Kribbella sp. NBC_01245: one gene and its partner. The protein of the gene in region 1 interacts with the protein of each later gene in a pairwise test. Links are inferred from orthologs where the notes say so. Each region holds a gene or a part of one and is shown in the gene's direction. Other genes may lie near its edges. The genes, in order: OG394_RS19500 and ndk.

Region 1 (8,905 bases):
CCAATGCGGATATGTGGGCCACGGCGGACGAGTCGCGCGAGCAGATCGTCGAGTGTTATCGCAGGGCGTGGGCGCACTCGGACGCGACCATCGATGCGCTGCCGCTGGACGCGATCGGGCGGGTGCCGTGGTGGCCGGCCGATGCCAACGAGGTGACGCTGAATCACGCCTTGGTGCGGGTGATCGCCGATACCCACCGCCACGCCGGTCACGCCGACATCGTCCGCGAACTTGTCGATGGATCCGTCGGCATGGCCGAGAACAACGCCAGCCTGCCGCCAAGCGACGCAGCAACCTGGGAAGCCCACCACAACCGCCTCGAGCAGGTGGCTAAGGAGGCCTAGTCACCGCATCGCCTTTGAGCAGGTGGCCAAGCGGGCCTAGCCATCGCGGGCGGCCAGGGCGAGGGCGGTTTGCGGCGAATGAACGCAAAGAAGGGGGACGTGAGGGGACGGGGTCAGCGGGTGCAGGTGGAGCGGGGGGTTGCGAGGGCTTCGGCGCAGAAGACGAGGAGGAAGCCCTGGTAGGCCTGGCTGAAGGCTGCCGGGTCGACGTTGGGGCTTTCGATCACGCCGGTCGCGGGCGGCAAGGTTTGACCGACCAGCACGGCGCGGCGCCAGGCCTCGTCGCTGCCGTAGACGAAAACCTGGACGAGCGACGCCTGGTAGTGCGCTCTGGACGTCAGGTAAGTCCTCAAGGCAGGTTCGTTCAGCGTCAGCTTGATTTGGCGGCTCGCGGCGATCCTCTCCTTGGCGTGGACGGCCTCATTCCGGTAGGTGTTGGCCGCCTCCAGGAAGTCGGCATAGGCCACCGCGCGTCGCTCGCGTGCTTCCTGATCGCGATCGGCGTCGAGTTGCAGGGTGACGGCCAGGATGCTGACCAACGCCCCGACCAGAGCACCGATCAGGGCGGAACCCGCGCTGATGAACGCGACCTTGAAGTCCCGCTTCTCCCGCGGCCCGACTGGCATCGAAGTCCCTCCCCGCAGATCCCTGACTACAGAGAGCACCCACCGGGACCTTGACGTCAAGACGCCGCACGGTCTGAACCCCCGGAGCGCTGCACGGGTCCCGACCTGGGAGACTGTGGCGGGTGAGCCCGAAATCACTGAGCGACTTGGTCGCGCCGGACTGGGCAGAAGCGCTTGCGCCGGTCGAGGACACCGTTAGCCGGATGGGCGAGTTCTTGCGCGCGGAGATCGCCGCAGGCCGTCCGTACCTCCCTGCCGGGGAGAACGTGTTGCGCGCCTTCACCCGGCCACTGGCCGAAGTGAAGGTGCTGGTCGTCGGACAAGACCCGTACCCGACGCCCGGCCACCCTGTCGGCTTGAGCTTCTCGGTAGCGCCTGACGTCCGGCCAATCCCCCGCAGCCTGCAGAACATCTACCGCGAGCTCATGGCGGATCTGAACGCCCCGGCGCCCAGTAATGGCGACCTCTCGCCATGGGCCGATCGCGGCGTACTGATGCTCAACAGGGTCCTGACGGTTCAGCCCGGCAAGCCCGGCTCACACCGCGGCAAGGGCTGGGAAGCCGTTACAGAGCAGGCGATCAAGGCTCTCGTCGCGCGCGGCGGTCCGCTGGTGGCGATCCTCTGGGGACGCGACGCGCAGACGCTCAAGCCGATGCTCGGCAGCATTCCGTACATCGAGAGCGCGCACCCGAGCCCGATGTCGGCTGACCGCGGCTTCTTCGGCTCCCGCCCCTTCAGCCGCGTCAACACCCTGCTGACCGAACGCGGCGGCGAACCGATCAACTGGCAACTCCCCTAGTTACGTACCGGTCCAGCTGTGCCAGAGGTGGGCGTAGCGGCCGTCGCGGGTCAGTAGTTCCTTGTGCGAGCCGACCTCGACGATGCGGCCCTGGTCCAGCACGATGATGCGATCCGCCTGCTCGGCCTGGGTCAACCGGTGAGCAACGATGAGGGTGGTGCGGCCGTCAGTGGCGGCCGCACTCGCCCGTTCCAACTCACGAGCACCCGCACTACCCGCCTCCGCAGTGGCCTCGTCGAGGACTGCAACCGGCGGATCAGCCAGCACGAGCCGGGCGAACGCCAACTGCTGGGACTGGGCTCCTGTCAGTTGGTGAGCGTTCTCCCCGACCTGGCTGTGCAAGCCTTCCGGCAAAGCCCGCACCCACGTCAACGCGCCTGCAACCTCCAGTGCCGCTTCTACCTCGGCGTCAGTGGCAGAAGAAGAAGCAAGTCGTACGTCTTCCACTAGCGGTCCCGAGAAGACGTGGACCTCCTGACTCAACAGCGCCACCTGCAACCGCGTCCGAGCCTCACCAAGCGCGCGTACGTCGATCCCGCCGAGTAGTACCGATCCCTGTGTGGGTTGAAGAATTCCCGCGACTATGGCCGCCAGTGTGGTCTTGCCAGCACCACTCGCACCTACAAGCGCCACCCGCTCGCCTGGCTCGATCCGGAACGACACGTCAGCCAGTACGAGCGGCCCCGCGTCGTACCGGTGACTAAGTCCAACAACCTCAATCGAGCTGTCCCGAGGGCCCGGGCCTTCCGTAGCGGCTGCGGCGGGCGGTAGGTCGGCAACCCCGGCAAGACGGGCCAAGCTGGCTCCGGCCGACTGGACCTGGTCGAACTCCATCACCAGAGTCCCGAGCGGGTTGAACAACCGGTGGAAGTAGAGAGCGGCAGCAGTGGTCGCACCAACCGTCGCGAGGTCACCGCGGACCAGGAAGAATCCAGTGACGAGTACGGCGGTCAGGCCGACGAACTCGGCATGGTTGATCCGCGACGCGAAGTGGCTGAACAACCGGAACACCCCGAGCGACAAGTCCATCGCCACTCGCGATCGGTCGTCGATCCGGGCCAGGTGCTCGTCTTCCAGCCGGTAAGCCCGCACGGTCGCGCTACCCCGCATGGAGGCGATCAGCACCTGCGAACGCTCGCCCATCGCCACGCGTTCGCGCGCGTAGAACGGTGCCGAGCGCGGCAGGTACCAGCGCAGCGCCAGCAGATAAACCGGCACGCAGAGCAGACCGGCCAACCCCAGCCGCCAGTCGAGCGCGAACATGCCGACGCCGGTCAGCAATACGGTCAACGCGGCCTGCAAGAGGATCGGCCCGGTCGTGCTGATGGCGTTCGCGACGACCGAGACATCGTCGCCTACCCGGGAGAGTAGGTCGCCCGTGCGCACCTTCTCCATCGTTGCCGTGGGCAACTGTAGAACCCGATCGACCACCTGCTCCCGGAGCCGCGCGAGCACGGTCTCACCGACCCGGGACACCAGCATGCTGCCGACGGCCGTTAGCAATCCGGAGGCCAGTGCGGCAGCCGCGATCAGTACGGCGATCCGCAGCACCGAATCCTGATCGGCATCACCAGTCAGGTCATCGACGAGTCGCCCGAGTGCCCAGGGCGCGACCAACCCGGCCGCACTCGCCGAGCTCACCACCAGCGCCGCCAGCACGGCCGGTCCCCTGCGCATATCGCGCCACAACACCGCCCACGTCCCTTTGGCGCCGGCGATCGGCAACAACTCGCTCATCGGAGCACCGCCTCCCGGTACCGCAGATCCGTTTCGGCCAGGTCGGAATGCGTGCCCTCGGCAACCACCCGGCCTTCGTCCAGTACGACGACCCGGTGCATCTTGCCGAGTAGCGCCGGGCTACTCGTCAACACGAGCGTGGCCGCATTCGCCCGCTCCGCGACGAGTCCTTCCGCGAGCAACTCCTCCGTCACCGCGTCGACCGCCGTACTCGGGTCGTGCAGCACGAGTAGCGGCGGCTCCGCCAGCAAGGCCCGGGCCAATCCGAGGCGCTGCCGCTGCCCACCCGACAACGTTCGCCCGCGATCGGTGACGGCATGGTCCAACCCGACGGCGTCGACCAGATCGGTCGCGGCGGCAGCGCCGACGACCCGCGCGAGGCGTTCGTCGTCCGCCTCCGAACCGGCGAGCAGGTTGGTCCGGATCGTGCCTTCGAAGAGGTCGGTGTCGTGTTGTTCGAGCAGCACCGTGCGTCGTACCAAGTCGATGTCCAGCGTCTCGGCCGGCGTACCACCGATCAGCAGGCGGCCCTCGTGCTCGGGCGCCCGGCCGACCACGAGCGCGAGCAGCGCGTCGGCATCCCGCGGGTCATAACAGAGCACGCCGACCAGCTCACCCGCTCTAACGACAAGATCCACTCGCGCTAGACCGCGATAACTGATGCCCTCCAAAGCCAACCAGCCATCGGCCGGGTCAACCTCGGCAACCGCACCAGACGAAACCAATCCAGGAGCAGCCAGTACGGCGGCCAACCGACCAGCGGACGCCTTCGCCAGGGCCGCGAGCTGACCGCAATACCCGAGCGTGCCGACCGGCTCGGCCACGAACTGCGCCAGCCCGACCACCGTGACGAGCTCACCGATGCTCAGCCGCCCGTTCAACGCGAACCACCCGGCCACGCCGGCCACGGCCGCGAGGAACAACCCGCTCGCAAAAGTGGTCACGCCGTCCTGGATGCCGTTCGTCGCGGCCGCTCGCAGAGTCGCGGTCAAGGCCCGCTGGCTCGACCGGCGATAGCGCTCGGCCGCGTTGTGTTGGGCGCCGATCCCGCGCAGCGTGCGCAGACCCGCGACCAGGTCGGTGGCCAGCGCCGTCGTACTCGCGATCGACTCCTGCTGGCTCTCGGTCCGCCGGGTCAACAGCGGCGACAAAGCCTGCAACGCAACCACGATCAGCGGTACGCCGACCAGAACGCCGAGGCCGAGAGGTACGTCGATGGTCAGCAGGGCCACCGACGAAACGACCAGTGCCGCGACCGCCGCCGAACCCATCGAGACGGCGCGCAACACGAGGGCCGACTTCTCTGCGTCGGAGGTGGCAATCGACAGGAGCTCGCCCGAACGCAGGCCGGTGCGATGACCGCGAGGATCCAACACGCGCCCGGCGATCTCCAGCCGGAGCTGGTGCGTCTCGGTCTCGATCGCCCGCACCACCTGCCGCGCGCCGGTCTTCCACGCGTTCGACAGCGCCAGGAACAGCAACACCATCAGGAGCACGCAGAACCCGAGGTTCGCGATGTTGCCGGTCGCGATCGCCTTGTCGACGGTGAGCCCGATCAGCACCGGTACGGCCGCCTCGGTCGCCTGGTGCAACGCCAGCACCGAGATACCAAGCGCCATCCGCCCCCGATGACGCCGTACCGAACGCCACAACAACCGCCCAGCCGTGAGCTCCCGCACCCAGACCCTCCAGCTCGGCAAACAACTTAGGCCACCCTAACCCGCCCGCCAGGTCGCCCTTGCCGCGAGTGGTCCCCCTTTTTGTCCGCGGGTGGTCGCATCTGGTCCGCGCGGCGCCCCACCAGGCAGCCACCTCCCCGGACCAGATGCGACCACCCGCGGACAAAAAGTAAAGGGGGACCGCTCGCTGGCCAAAGGTTCAGTCATTGACACCTGCCGGTGGTCGCCTTTACCGTCCTACCCATCAATAGGAAACTTTCCTAACAGTTCCACCGAGCGGCACCTGAGAGGGGGCGAAGATGGCCGGCACACCGGGTACGCCCCGCCTGCTGCGAGCGATGAACGATCGCGCCGCGCTCGACCTCCTGCTCGAACAGGGCCCGCTGTCCCGCACCGCCCTCGGCACCCTGACCGGGCTGTCCAAGCCGACCGCCTCCCAACTGCTCGGCCGCCTCGAGACCGTCGGCCTGGTCCGCCTCAGCGGCACCAGCGCCGGCCGCCCCGGCCCGAACGCCCAGCTGTACGAGATCAACGCCGGCATCGCCCATGTGGCCGCGCTCGACGTCAACCCGGCCCGGATCCTGGCCGCCATCGCCGATCTACGCGGCACGGTCGTCGGCCGGTTCGAACTGCCGACGCCCGGTCGCAACGCCCGCGGCACGGTCGAGCGAGTGGTGAAGGCCATTCATGGCGCACTCGGCGAAGCCGGCCTGGCCGAGGATCAGCTGCGCCGGGTCGTGATCGGCACGCCCGGCGGGTTCGACCCGACGACCGGGCGGCTGCGCTACGCGACCCACCTGCCCGGCTGGCACAGCCCGCGCCTGCTGGAAGATCTCGCGGCCGCGATCGGCGTACCGCTCGAGGTCGAGAACGACGTCAACCTCGCCGCCGTCGCCGAGCAGCGCATCGGGCATGCCCGCGACTCCGGCAACTTCGTCCTCCTCTGGGGCGAGGAGGGAATCGGCGCCGCGGTGGTGATCGGTGGACGGCTCCACCGCGGCGCCACCGGCGGTGCCGGTGAAGTCGCCTTCCTCCCCCTGCCCGGCACTCCGCTGGTGCGCAACGTCGGCCGCAACAACGCGGGCGGTTTCCAGGAACTCGCCGGCGCCGAGCCGATCCTGGCGCTGGCCCACGACCACGGCCTGCGCGCGACGACCGCGGAGGACGCCATCACCCAGGCCCTGCACTTGCGGGGTCCGGGCGACTCGGTGCTCTCCGAGTTCGCCCATCGGCTGGCCGTCGGGCTGGCCGCCATCGTCGCGGTCGTAGACCCCGAACTGATCGTCCTGGCCGGCGGTGTCATCACTGCGGGCGGGGAGCGCTTACGCGGCCTGATCCAAGAGGAACTGGCCGAACTCGCAGTACCAAGACCCCGGCTGTTGCTCACCGCTGTCACGGACGATCCCGTGCTCACCGGTGCGTTGCAGTCGGCTCTGAGCACCACCCGCGACGAGGTCTTCGACACCGCCGGAACACCTGCCGCCGAGTGAGCACGCAATCCCTTGTAGAAGTCCCAGCACAAGATCAGGAGACCGGAAATGCCCCGAGTTCACAGAGCAGTCGCGGCTGCCGCGGCGATCGCGCTGTTCGGCACCGCCTGCACCGGCACACCCGCCGGCACCACGGCCAGTGACGACCCCTCCGCGAAGAACGTCGAGATCCTCTTCTGGCACGGTTGGAGCGCGCCGAGCGAAGTGAAGGGGATCGAGGCCAGCATCAAGAACTTCCAGGCCAAGTTCCCCAACATCAAGGTCAAGGTCGTCGGCAACATCAACGACGACAAGATCAAGCAGGCCCTGCGCACCGGTGGCCCCAGCTCCCCGGACGTCGTCTCGTCGTTCACCACCACCAATGTGGGCGCCTTCTGCTCCTCGAACGTCTTCACCGACCTGAAGCCGTTCATCGAGAAGTCCGCGATCAACCTGGAAGAGACGTTCCCGAAGCCGGTCCTGGACTACACCCAGTTCGAGGGCAAGCGCTGCGCACTGCCGCTGCTGAACGACGCGTACGGCCTGTACTACAACAAGGACGCCTTCAAGGCCGCAGGGATCGCCAATCCCCCGAAGACGCTGTCCGAGTTCGAGGCCGTCGCCAAGAAGCTCACCAAGCCCAAGGGCGACACCTTCAGCCAGCTGGGCTTCATGCCGAACTACCACGGCTACGAGGTGACCACGAGCCAGTACGGCGCCCTGTGGGGTCTGAAGTACTTCGACGAGCAGGGCAAGTCCAACGCTTCGAAGGACCCGAACTTCGTCAAGGCGTACCAGGGCCAGAAGAAGCTCGTCGACGCGCTCGGCGGTTTCGCCAAGCTGGAGAAGTACCGCACCACCTTCGGCGACGAGTGGGGTGCGAAGAACCCGTTCCACACCGGCCAGGTCGCGATGACCTTCGACGGTGAATGGCGCGCGGGCATGGCCAAGGACGCGGGGATCAAGTTCGAGCTCGGCGTCGCACCGGTGCCCGTGCCGGACGACCAGGAAGACAGCTACGGCAAGGGCTACCTCTCGGGCACGATCATCGGTATCTCCAACAAGAGCGAGAAGAAGAACGCCGCCTGGGAGCTGACCAAGTACCTGACCACGGACACCGACGCCGTCGTCAACTTCTCCAACGCGATCCACAACGTGCCCTCGACGTTCGAGGCGCTGAAGTCGCCGAAGCTGGCCGACGACCCGATCATGGACGTCTTCATCGGCATCGCCCAGCACAAGGACAGCAACAGCGCGCCCGCCAGCGTGAACGGCGGCGCCTACCTGGTCACCCTGCAGGACCTCGGCTACCAGTACGAGTCCGGCAAGATCACCGACCTGCCGGCGGCGCTGAAGAAGGCCGATGAGCAGATCGACAAAGACATCGCCCAGGCCAAGTGACGATGACCTCTTTCCCGGCCACTGACGAGGCCGTTCGAATCGCCGCTCCGGCGCAGGGCTCCCTGCGCCGGAAGCGGCGGCGCGAGACGCTGCGCAACCTGGCCTTCCTGTCGCCCTGGCTGCTCGGTGTCGGCCTGTTCTTCCTGTACCCGTTGTTCTCGACGATCTACTTCTCGTTCGTGAAGTACGACGGCTACACCCCGCCGACACTGGTGGGCCTGCGTAACTGGAAGTACGTGTTCACCGACTTCCCGAACTTCTGGCCCGCCATGGAGAACACGGTCTGGCTGGTCCTGATCATGGTCACCCTGCGCGTCGCCTTCGGTCTGGGCATCGGCCTGCTGATCACGAAGATCAAGACCGGCGCGGGCCTGTTCCGGACCGCGTTCTACCTGCCCTACCTGGCGCCGCCGGTGGCCGCGACGATGTCGTTCGCCTTCCTGCTCAACCCCGGCACGGGCCCGGTGAACAACATCCTCGGCGCTCTCGGACTACCTCAGCCAGGCTGGTTCAACGACCCGACCTGGTCGAAGCCGGCCCTTACCCTGCTGGCGATCTGGGGTATCGGTGACCTGATGGTCATCTTCATGGCCTCGCTGCTCGACGTGCCCAAGGAGCAGTACGAAGCATCCGAGCTGGACGGCGCCGGCCCGTTGCGGCGATTCCAGCACATCACGCTGCCGAACATCTCGCCGATCATCATGTTCGCCGTTGTCACCGGCATCATCCAGGCGATGCAGTACTACACCCAGCCACTCGTCGCCGGCAAAGTCGCCAGCGGTGTGATTGGGGGCTCAGGGCAACAATTCGAACCGGGCTATCCCGACAAGTCGACATTGACCTTGCCCC
Region 2 (8,920 bases), 1.1 Mb from region 1 along the record:
ATGTCGGCGCGGGACCTCGGTGAGATCGCAATGGAGGTCTTCGGCGACGACCGGGTGCTGGTCGCGCCGCGGCTGGACGAGGCGATCAGCGAGGGCGTTCGGCTGGCCGAGGAGAACTCCCCGATGGGCAGTGGTGGCGTCCTGATCACCGGGTCCGTCATCACCGCGGGCGAGGCCCGGGTGCTGCTGAAGGGCTCGAACCGATGAGGTCACTGGCGGCCATTGTGCTGACCTTCGAGGCGATCGTGCTGGCGTTGGTCACCCCGGTAATGATCTCCGTCGCGGACGTCTCGAAGGGCGTGTCCCTGGCGGTCTGCCTCGGGCTGGCCCTGTTCACGCTGGTCGCGGCCGGCCTGCTGCGGCACAAGGTCGGCTACGTCCTCGGCTGGATCGTCCAGGTCGGCGCGGTCGGCCTCGGCTTCATCGTGCCGGTGATGTTCGTGCTCGGGCTGGCTTTCGCCGGGTTCTGGGTGATGGCGATCAAACTCGGCCGCCGCATCGACGAGGCCAAGGCGGCGGCCGAAGCCGGCTGACGCGGGTCGCTAGCGGACCACGCCGAGATAGACGTACGACGAGGCGATCGTTTCGTACGGCGACTTGAAGACGGCGCGCACGTTGTGGCCACGGTACGGCGAGAGGTCGCGGCCGAGCAGGTAATAGCCGTTGGCGTGCGTCGCGTTCGGTTTGACCAGGATGTCCTTGTATGGAAGGCCGTTGCGCGAAGCCTGCAGCACCATCGTCCGGCCCTTCAGCGGCACGATCGAACCGGTCGAGGTGTACGCCTTGAGGTAGCCGGTGAACCACTGGTTGACCGGAATCGATCCCTTGGGCGAACCGGTGAGGATCGACGCCCGGCGGACCGAGGTGGTCCGGATATCGGCGAGGTCGTAGTTCTTCACCTTCGTCACGCCGTTCTTTGTGACCGCGATCTGGCGGATTCGCCAGTGGCCGGTATCCGCGAGGCTGATCTGGTGCTTCGATGCCAGGTAATGCATCTCGCCGTCATAGCCGATGCGCGCGTAGGCGCTGTAGACCTTGTTGCTGTAGGGCTTGCTGATACCGACCGTGGCAACCGCACCCTGGCAGGCGTTGCTGTTGACCAGGGTCAGCGTCCGGATGGCGTGATTGGCCGGCGAGATGATGGTCTGGCCGTAGTTGTCGAAGAACGTCGGCTGCTCCAACGCGTTCAGACAAGCCAAAGCCGAGTTGGCGGCCGAAGTCGTCGCGATGGCCGTGGTCGCGCCGAACAAGCCGGTGCCGGCCAGGGCGAGCCCGGCGACGGCCGCCACAGCGCGCCGGCCGAAGGTGGTGATCATGATGATTCCCTCCCGAGGATGCTTACGGACTACGCCAGTAAGACGCCACCGGCCGGGAAAAGTTCGGCACCTGCCGCGTCCCCCGAGACGGGACGCGGCAGGTGAGCTGTCGTCAGCTCAACGCACTTTGCCCAAGTATTGATAGGACTTGGCGATGCTCTGGTACGGCGACGGGTAGTGCAGCCGGAGCTCGTGGCCGGCCACCTTGGCCCGCTTGACCTGGAGCAGGTAATACCCGTTGGCGTGAGTGCTCTTCTGCTCCACCAGCACGGTCTGCCACGAGCCCTTGGCGCCACCCTTGCGCGCCTGCAGCACGATGGGCTGGCCCTTGAGCCCGACCATGGCGCCCTTGGTCGAGATTGTCGTCAGGTGGCCGGTGATGCCGACGAGCTCGCCCTTCCAGATCACGTATGACCTCGGGGTCCGGTCGGCGTCGCGTGCGCGGGTCTTCTCGATGGCGACGAGCGGCTGGTGGTCCATCCGCACCCAATGCCGTTGGTTCGCACCCAAGTACGACGCTCGCCGGACGGTGGTGCTGACGTCACCGATCGGCCTGACCACGAGTTCGGCGCCCTGGCGGACCGCGACTTGCCGGATCTTCCACTCGCCGGTGTCCTTCGGCGTGATCGGCAACCAGGCGGTCAGCGAACCACCTGGCAATCGCCGGTCGGCCATCTTCCGGGCCGGTTCATAGCGGGCGCCGAGGTTGTGCGCGAACGCGTTGCGGTATCCGCTGCCGTCGCCCTTGCTGAAGCCGAACGTCATCACCGCACCCTTGCAGGCCACAGCATCGTGATCGGCCGAGGCAGACAGCGAGTTGCTCCCCAGCCTGCTGATGAACCTCACCCCGCCGCCCTTCTGGCTGGTGTAGACGCGCACGGCCTCGGCCTGTTTCACCCCGACCTGCCACACACCCAGGCTTTGGATGGTGAAACCGCCGAGCAGGAACTGGCCGTTGGTGTCGTTGAAGCGCACGTTCTTGATGCTGTCCAGACAAGCCTGCGGCGAGGCGGCAGGTTCGGCGGACGCGAGGGGAGCCGAGGCGAGCGCGCCGGCGCCGGCCAGCGCGATCGCGGCGACGGTGGCACCCGCCCGCCGCCCTGTGCTTCCGATCATGAAGACCTCCGTGAATTGGCATTGACGACTGCAAGACGGAAGCCGGTGAACAAAAGGTTGCCCGGTCCCGGCGGAGATGCCGGAACCGGGCGACTGGAGCATGGCTAGTGAGCGCTGACGCTCACATTGGGGGAGACGCTCGCCACGTTCCAGGTATTCGCGGCGGTGTAGAGCCGCAGCGTGTGCGTGCCCTTCTTGGCGGGCTTGAAGTAGGCGGTGTACTTACCGCTGGTGGTGCTGACCGCGACGACGTTCACGAACTTCGTGCCGTCCCAGCGCTGCAGGTACACCTTCTGGCCGTTCGCCGCCGGGTAGACCGTGCCGGTGACCTTCACGTACTGACCGACGGCCGGCGTGCTGTCGCTGACCGCCCGCGTGATCTTGCGGCGGACGTTGACGATCTGGACCGCCGAGCCCGCGTTGTTGTACGACGAGCAGGTCGCGCGGCCGTCGTACGACGCGTCGATTGCGCGGTTGCTTGTCGCGGTGTAGGTCACGGTGGTCTTTCCGGTCGAACCGGCGATCGCCGTGAGGTGGGTGTAGCCGCCCATCGGCGAAGTGAGTGTCACGGTGCGCTTACCCGGTACGCCGACCAGCGCGGTGGTGGCGGTCGAGCCGAGCAGTTGGTGGTTGACAGTCACGGTGGTGCCGGCCGTGACGACGCGCGGCGCGGGCGGGGCGGTGAAACGGCTGGCCCAGACCGCGGCGTACCGGCGCCACGGCTTGCCGGCCTTGTCGTACAGGATCCAGGTGCCGGCGTCGGCCGGGCCGTAGCTATAGGTGTCGTCGCCGTAGGCAATGGTGTCGCTGCCACCGGAAGCCATGCCGAAGTTGAACGCGACGCCGTGCTTCTTCGAACCGTCCGGGCGGCTGACGAACCGCTGGCTGGCCGGGTCCTCCGAGGTCGGTGGGGCGCGGGGAAGCGCGCCTCCACCAGCAACGATGCGGAGAACGACCGGTTGGTTGTGCCAGACCTGCGAGCCGGTCGCGGGAGCGTCACCCGCTAGGCTGAGCGTCCCAGTCGGTTCCGCCTGAACACCCGGAGAGAGTGACATGTCGCAGCGCACCCTGGTCCTGCTCAAGCCCGACGCCGTTCGGCGGGGCCTGGTCGGTGACATCCTCGGCCGGTTCGAGGCCAAGGGCCTGAGCCTGGTCGCGATGGAGCTGCGCACGATCGACGCCGATCAGGCCGACCAGCACTACGCCGAGCACGTCGAGCGCGACTTCTACCCGCCGCTGCGCGCGTTCGTCACCAGTGGTCCGCTGGTGGCGCTGGTGCTCGAGGGCGACGAGGCGATCGAGGTGGTGCGCGCGCTGAACGGCGCCACCGACGGACGCAAGGCGGCTCCGGGCACGATCCGTGGCGACTTGTCGCTGTCGAACCGCGAGAACCTGGTTCACGGTTCCGACTCCCCGGAGTCCGCCGAGCGCGAGATCAAGCTCTGGTTCCCCGACCTCCCCTGAGCCCGAAGATCAGGGATGGCCGATTCCGACGCCCATGTAGGTGAAGTCGGAGGCGATGGTCTGGTAGCGGGAGCGGAAGATCACGCGGATCTCCTGCGGGTACTTGTAGCCGAAGTTGATCCCCCCGCCCCAGCGCCCGGTGGACGTGGACTCGAAGTCGTTCACCACGCCATACTCGCCGCCCCAGCCGTAGCGACGGCCCTGCAGTTCGACGAGCTGCCACGGCAGTGGTGAGAGTCCACCCTTGCTGTTGTACGCCTTCAAGTAGCCGCCTACCCACAACACGTCGTTGTTGTCGGCCTGGAACTTGCCGGTCGGGTATGCCGTCAGCACCGAGGCGCGCTTCACCCGCGCGACCGAGGTCTGCTTGGCCGGGTCGAGCGACCGCACCGCGCCCTGCCCGTTCCAGCTGACGGCGATCTGCCGGATGGTCCAGTCGCCGGTGTCGGCCCAGCCCAGCCGGTGAGTGGCCCGCACCCAGCCGGTCGACGGGTCGAAGCTGGCGTTGGCGTTGCGGAACTGGCTGCCGTCGCGACGGCTGATCCCGATCGCGAACACGGCGCCCTGGCAGAGCGCCGGGTTGATCCGGAAGTTCGGCACGACGTTGCGGTGGTTCGGCGACAGCGTCACGCCGACGAACCCGGTCTCCTGGCCCATCGCGGGCAGCCGCGACATCGAGCTCAGACACTGGTGACTGGGCGCGGCCGACGCGGGCAGAGTGCCGACGGTGCCGGTGACGGCCGCCAGGACAACGGGTAGTGCGACGGCAAACCGGAGCAGTTTCATGGTCCCCTCCCAAGGGAATAGCTGGTGTGATGTGTGACACACCAACTTCGCCGCGAGTTGCTCGTTGACCTTCACGGTTCGGTAACGAGGCTCCGGACCCCGGATGATGGCATGGGGTAGTCGGTCGGATACGATGCGTGAGTGGCTGAGCGGTGACGTGTCGGTCGCCGGGCGGGGGCCGGAACGCGTCTAGCCTGTGGAGCGAAGCAATGGGCGGGAGGCGGCGCGATGGCGAACAGCATGCTCGGCCGCGATATGGCGGTAGATCTCGGTACGGCGAACACCCTGGTTTATGTCCGCGGACGTGGCGTCGTGCTGAACGAGCCGTCCGTGGTCGCGACCCGGACCGACGAACCGCGCGAGGCGGTCGCCTTCGGGCATGAGGCGAAGAAGATGATCGGCCGGACGCCGGGCAACATCACCGCGATCCGGCCGTTGAAGGACGGCGTGATCGCGGACTTCGACGCCGCCGAGCAGATGCTGCGCTACTTCATCCAGCGCGTGCACCGCCGTCGGTACTTCGCGAAACCCCGGATCGTCGTCTGCGTTCCGTCGGGGATCACCGCCGTCGAGCAGCGCGCTGTCCGGGACGCGGGCTATATGGCCGGCGCCCGCAAGGTCTACATCATCGAGGAGCCGATGGCCGCGGCCCTCGGGTCCAACCTCGAGGTGCGCGACGCCACCGGCAACATGGTCGTCGACGTCGGCGGTGGGACCACCGAGGTCGCGGTGATCTCGTTCGGCGGCATCGTCACCAGCCAGTCGATCCGGGTCGGCGGTGACGCCATCGACAAGGCCATCCAGACGTACTGCAAGAAGGAGTACTCGCTGATGCTCGGCGAGGCCACCTCCGAGCAGATCAAGATGACCATCGGCTCGGCCTTCCCGGCCCGCGAGGAGCCGACCGCCGAGATCCGCGGCCGGGACATGGTCTCCGGCCTGCCGCGCACGGTGAAGGTCTCCGCGGCCGATATCCGCAAGGCGATCGAAGAACCACTCGCCTCGATCATCGACGCGGTCAAGGCCACCCTGGACAAGACGCCGCCCGAGCTGGCCGGTGACATCGTCGACCGGGGCATCGTGCTCACCGGCGGCGGTGCCCTGCTGCAGGGCCTGGACGAGCGCCTGCGGCACGAGACCGGTATCCCGATCCATGTCGCGGACAACCCGCTCGACGCCGTCGTGCTCGGCGCGGGCAAGTGCGTGGACAACATCGAGACCCTGCAACGCATCCTCGTCACCGACCGCCGCTGAGGACCGACGAATGCTGAAAGATCTCGGCGCACCGCCTACCAGGGGTGTGGTCCGGTCCGCCGGGCTGCCCAAGGACATCCGCCGCCGCCGGACCGTGCTCGCGCTGGTCGTGCTGGCCTCGCTCACCCTGATGATCCTGGACGCCCGCCGCTCAGCCGGGTCGCCGGTCGATCCGTTGCGCGATACCGCGGCCGGCATCTTCGGCCCGCTGCAGTCGAGCGCGACGTCGGCCCGCAAACCGGTCGACGACCTCAAGGCGAAGTTCGCCGCGGCCGAGCGACTCACCGCGGAGAACGAGCGCCTCCGCGAGGAAAACCGCAAACTGACGAGTCAGCTGCGAAGCACCGACTACGCCCGCAAGCGTGCCGTCGAGCTCGACAAGCTGCTCCGGGTCGCGAGCAACGTCGGCTACAAGATCGCGCCCGCCCGGGTGATCGCGATCGGGCCCGCGCAGAGCTTCAGCCAGACCATCACGATCGACGCCGGCGCGGCGGACGGCGTTCGCGCCGACATGACCGTGCTGAACGGCGACGGCCTGATCGGCCGGGTCGTGCGAGCCACCGCGTCGACCGCGACGGTGCTGCTGATCGGCGACCGCGGTTCCACCGTCGGCGGGCGCCTCGACACCACTCAGGCCCTCGGCTTTGTCACCGGCCGCGGTGAGCTCGGTTCGCACGCCACTTTGGAATACCGGCTGGTCGACCTCAAGGCCCGGCCCAGGGTCGGCGCGAAGGTGATGACCTGGGGCTCGAGCGGCAACGCGCCGTACGTCGCGGGCGTGCCGATCGGCGTCATCACCTCGGTCGGCCCCGCCACCGGCACGCTCGGGTCCACTGCCCTGATCAGGCCGTACGCCGATGCCGGCCGGATCGACACCGTCGGCGTGGTCGTCGGGCCGACCGCCCGCAGCTCACGCCGACCGCTACCGGGGCCGCGCTGATGGCGGGCCTGCGCGTCGCGATCGCCGCGCTGTTCCTGATGGTCGCCGTGACCCTGCAACTCTCGACGCTGCCGCAACTGGCCATCGCCGGGGTGACGTGTGACCTCGCACTGGTGGTCGTCGTCGCGCTCGGCCTGGCCCGCGGGCCGGAGTTCGGCGCGATCGCGGGCTTCACGGGCGGCCTACTGCTCGACCTCGCGCCACCGGCCGACCACACCGCCGGCCGCTGGGCACTCGCGTTCGCGCTCGCGGGGTATGTCGCGGGCCTGGCCCGGCGGGAGAGCTTCGTCGGTCCCTGGGCGACGGCCGTCACGGTGGTCGTCGGCACAGTGCTTTCGCTGACCGTCTTCACCGCCACCGGGTCGTTGCTGCATGACCCATCTGTCGACTGGTCGTCGTACGGCGAGCGCCTCGGCATCGCCACCGGGTACGACCTCCTCGCGGCCGTGCTGGTGATCCCGCTGGTGTTGTGGGTGATGCGACTGGTGGTGCCACCAGGCGAGCGCAGGCGGGTGCTGTCGTGAGCAGTTACAACCCCGCCCCCGAGCGGCCGCGGCTGCGGTTGTTCGTGATCCGCGTGCTCGTTTTCTCCTTGCTGATAACGCTTTTCGCTCGGCTCTGGTGGCTCCAGGTGGTGGTCGGGGACGACTACGCCGACGCCGCCGACCAGAACCGGGTCCGCGAGGTGCTCACCCCGGCGGCCCGTGGCAACATCGTCGACGCCGCCGGGCGGACGCTGGTCGGCAACCGGGTCTCACTCGTCATCACCGTCGACCGGACCGTGCTGGTGAAACTGCCCGAGGCGCAGGCCAAACAGGTGCTGGTCCGGCTGGCGAAGGTCCTCCGGCAGACCCCGGCCGACCTCACCGCCCGGACGAAGCTCTGCGGCGAGCCCGGCGCGAGCAAACCGCCCGTCTGCTGGAACGGATCGCCGTACCAGCCGATCCCGGTGGCGAAGGACGTCAGCGAACAGGTCGCGATCGAGATCATGGAGCATCGGGAGAACTTCCCGGGCGTCAACGCCGAATCGGCCGCACTCCGCGCCTACCCCGCGCCGTACAAGGTGAACGCGGCTCACCTGCTCGGCTATCTCTCGCCGATCACCACCGGTGAGCTGGAGGATATGGAGGAGGCCGGGCAGGACCCGGTCACCCATCGGTCGGACCTGGTCGGCCGGGCCGGCGTCGAGCGCACGTACGACGCGATGCTGCGCGGCACGCCCGGCGTGAAGAGCGTGACCGTCGACAACCTCGGCCTGACCACGGGCGTGGCCAAGCAGACCGCGCCGGTGCCCGGGTCGACCCTCGTCACGAGCATCGACTCGCGGATCCAGTCTGTCTTGGAGCGCCAGTTGTACGGCGCGATGCTGACCGCGCGAAAGCAGTACGACAAGAACACTCGCCGCAACTACGTCGCGGATTCCGGCGCGGCCGTGGTGATGGACGTGAAGACCGGGCAGATCGTCGCGATGGCCAGCCAGCCGACGTACAACCCGGGGGTCTGGGTCGGCGGCATCACCCAGCGGGAGCTGGACGCGCTCTACTCGCCCAAGGCCGGTACGCCGCTGCTGTCGCGCGCGTTGCAGGGACAGCTCGCGCCCGGGTCGACGTTCAAGCCGATCACCACGGCGGCCGCGATCAACGCGGGCTATTCGCTGAAGAGCAAGCTGGACTGTTCGTCGTACTTCGAGGTCGGGAATCGCAAGTTCAAGAACTACGAGTCCGCGTCGTACGGGCGGATCGGGTTCGACCGGGCGTTGTCGATCTCGTGCGACACCTTCTACTACCGGATCGCGTACGACCTGTGGCTGCGCGCGGGCGGCAACTCCGGTGACGTCGACGCGAAGGACCCGGTCGTCGAGATGGCGAAGGCCTTCGGGCTCGGCCGTCCGACCGGTATCGACATCCCGGGCGAGGCCGCCGGCCGGATCGCGGATCGCAAGTGGAAGAAGGAGTACTACGACGCGCAGAAGGACTACTACTGCAAGATGGCGGCCAATCCCGAGCCGGGGACGTCCGCGTTCTTGAAGCAGTTCTCGCGCGAG

Evidence for each region.
Region 2: the proteins of OG394_RS19500 (region 1) and ndk interact in binary tests that used the Escherichia coli proteins (3 or more experiments, as listed by UniProt). The link is inferred for Kribbella sp. NBC_01245 from one-to-one orthologs.

What each region holds. Positions count from the first base shown.
Region 1 is NZ_CP108487.1:4,388,128-4,397,032, forward strand. What follows is about bases 1-2,931. They hold OG394_RS19500 (uracil-DNA glycosylase), read left to right. Parts: upstream 1-1,092; coding sequence 1,093-1,770; downstream 1,771-2,931. Other genes in these bases: OG394_RS19490 (DinB family protein), read left to right, coding at 1-344; OG394_RS19495 (hypothetical protein), read right to left, coding at 458-970; OG394_RS19505 (ABC transporter ATP-binding protein), read right to left, coding at 1,771-2,931. In the rest of the region: more of OG394_RS19505, read right to left, coding at 2,932-3,507; OG394_RS19510 (ABC transporter ATP-binding protein), read right to left, coding at 3,504-5,186; OG394_RS19515 (ROK family transcriptional regulator), read left to right, coding at 5,486-6,676; OG394_RS19520 (ABC transporter substrate-binding protein), read left to right, coding at 6,725-8,056; OG394_RS19525 (carbohydrate ABC transporter permease), read left to right, coding at 8,059-8,905. UniProt on the Escherichia coli protein: Excises uracil residues from the DNA which can arise as a result of misincorporation of dUMP residues by DNA polymerase or due to deamination of cytosine.
Region 2 is NZ_CP108487.1:3,298,174-3,307,093, reverse strand. Bases 2,245-5,190 are described here. They hold ndk (nucleoside-diphosphate kinase), read left to right. Parts: upstream 2,245-3,485; coding sequence 3,486-3,896; downstream 3,897-5,190. Other genes in these bases: OG394_RS14490 (rod shape-determining protein), read left to right, coding at 4,911-5,190; OG394_RS14495 (hypothetical protein), read right to left, coding at 3,906-4,682; OG394_RS14505 (hypothetical protein), read right to left, coding at 2,537-3,487; OG394_RS14510 (hypothetical protein), read right to left, coding at 2,245-2,432. Also shown: OG394_RS14525 (bifunctional folylpolyglutamate synthase/dihydrofolate synthase), read left to right, coding at 1-207; OG394_RS14520 (DUF4233 domain-containing protein), read left to right, coding at 204-533; OG394_RS14515 (hypothetical protein), read right to left, coding at 543-1,316; more of OG394_RS14510, read right to left, coding at 1,434-2,244; more of OG394_RS14490, read left to right, coding at 5,191-5,936; rod shape-determining protein MreC, read left to right, coding at 5,947-6,876; rod shape-determining protein MreD, read left to right, coding at 6,876-7,400; mrdA (penicillin-binding protein 2), read left to right, coding at 7,397-8,920. UniProt on the Escherichia coli protein: Major role in the synthesis of nucleoside triphosphates other than ATP. The ATP gamma phosphate is transferred to the NDP beta phosphate via a ping-pong mechanism, using a phosphorylated active-site intermediate.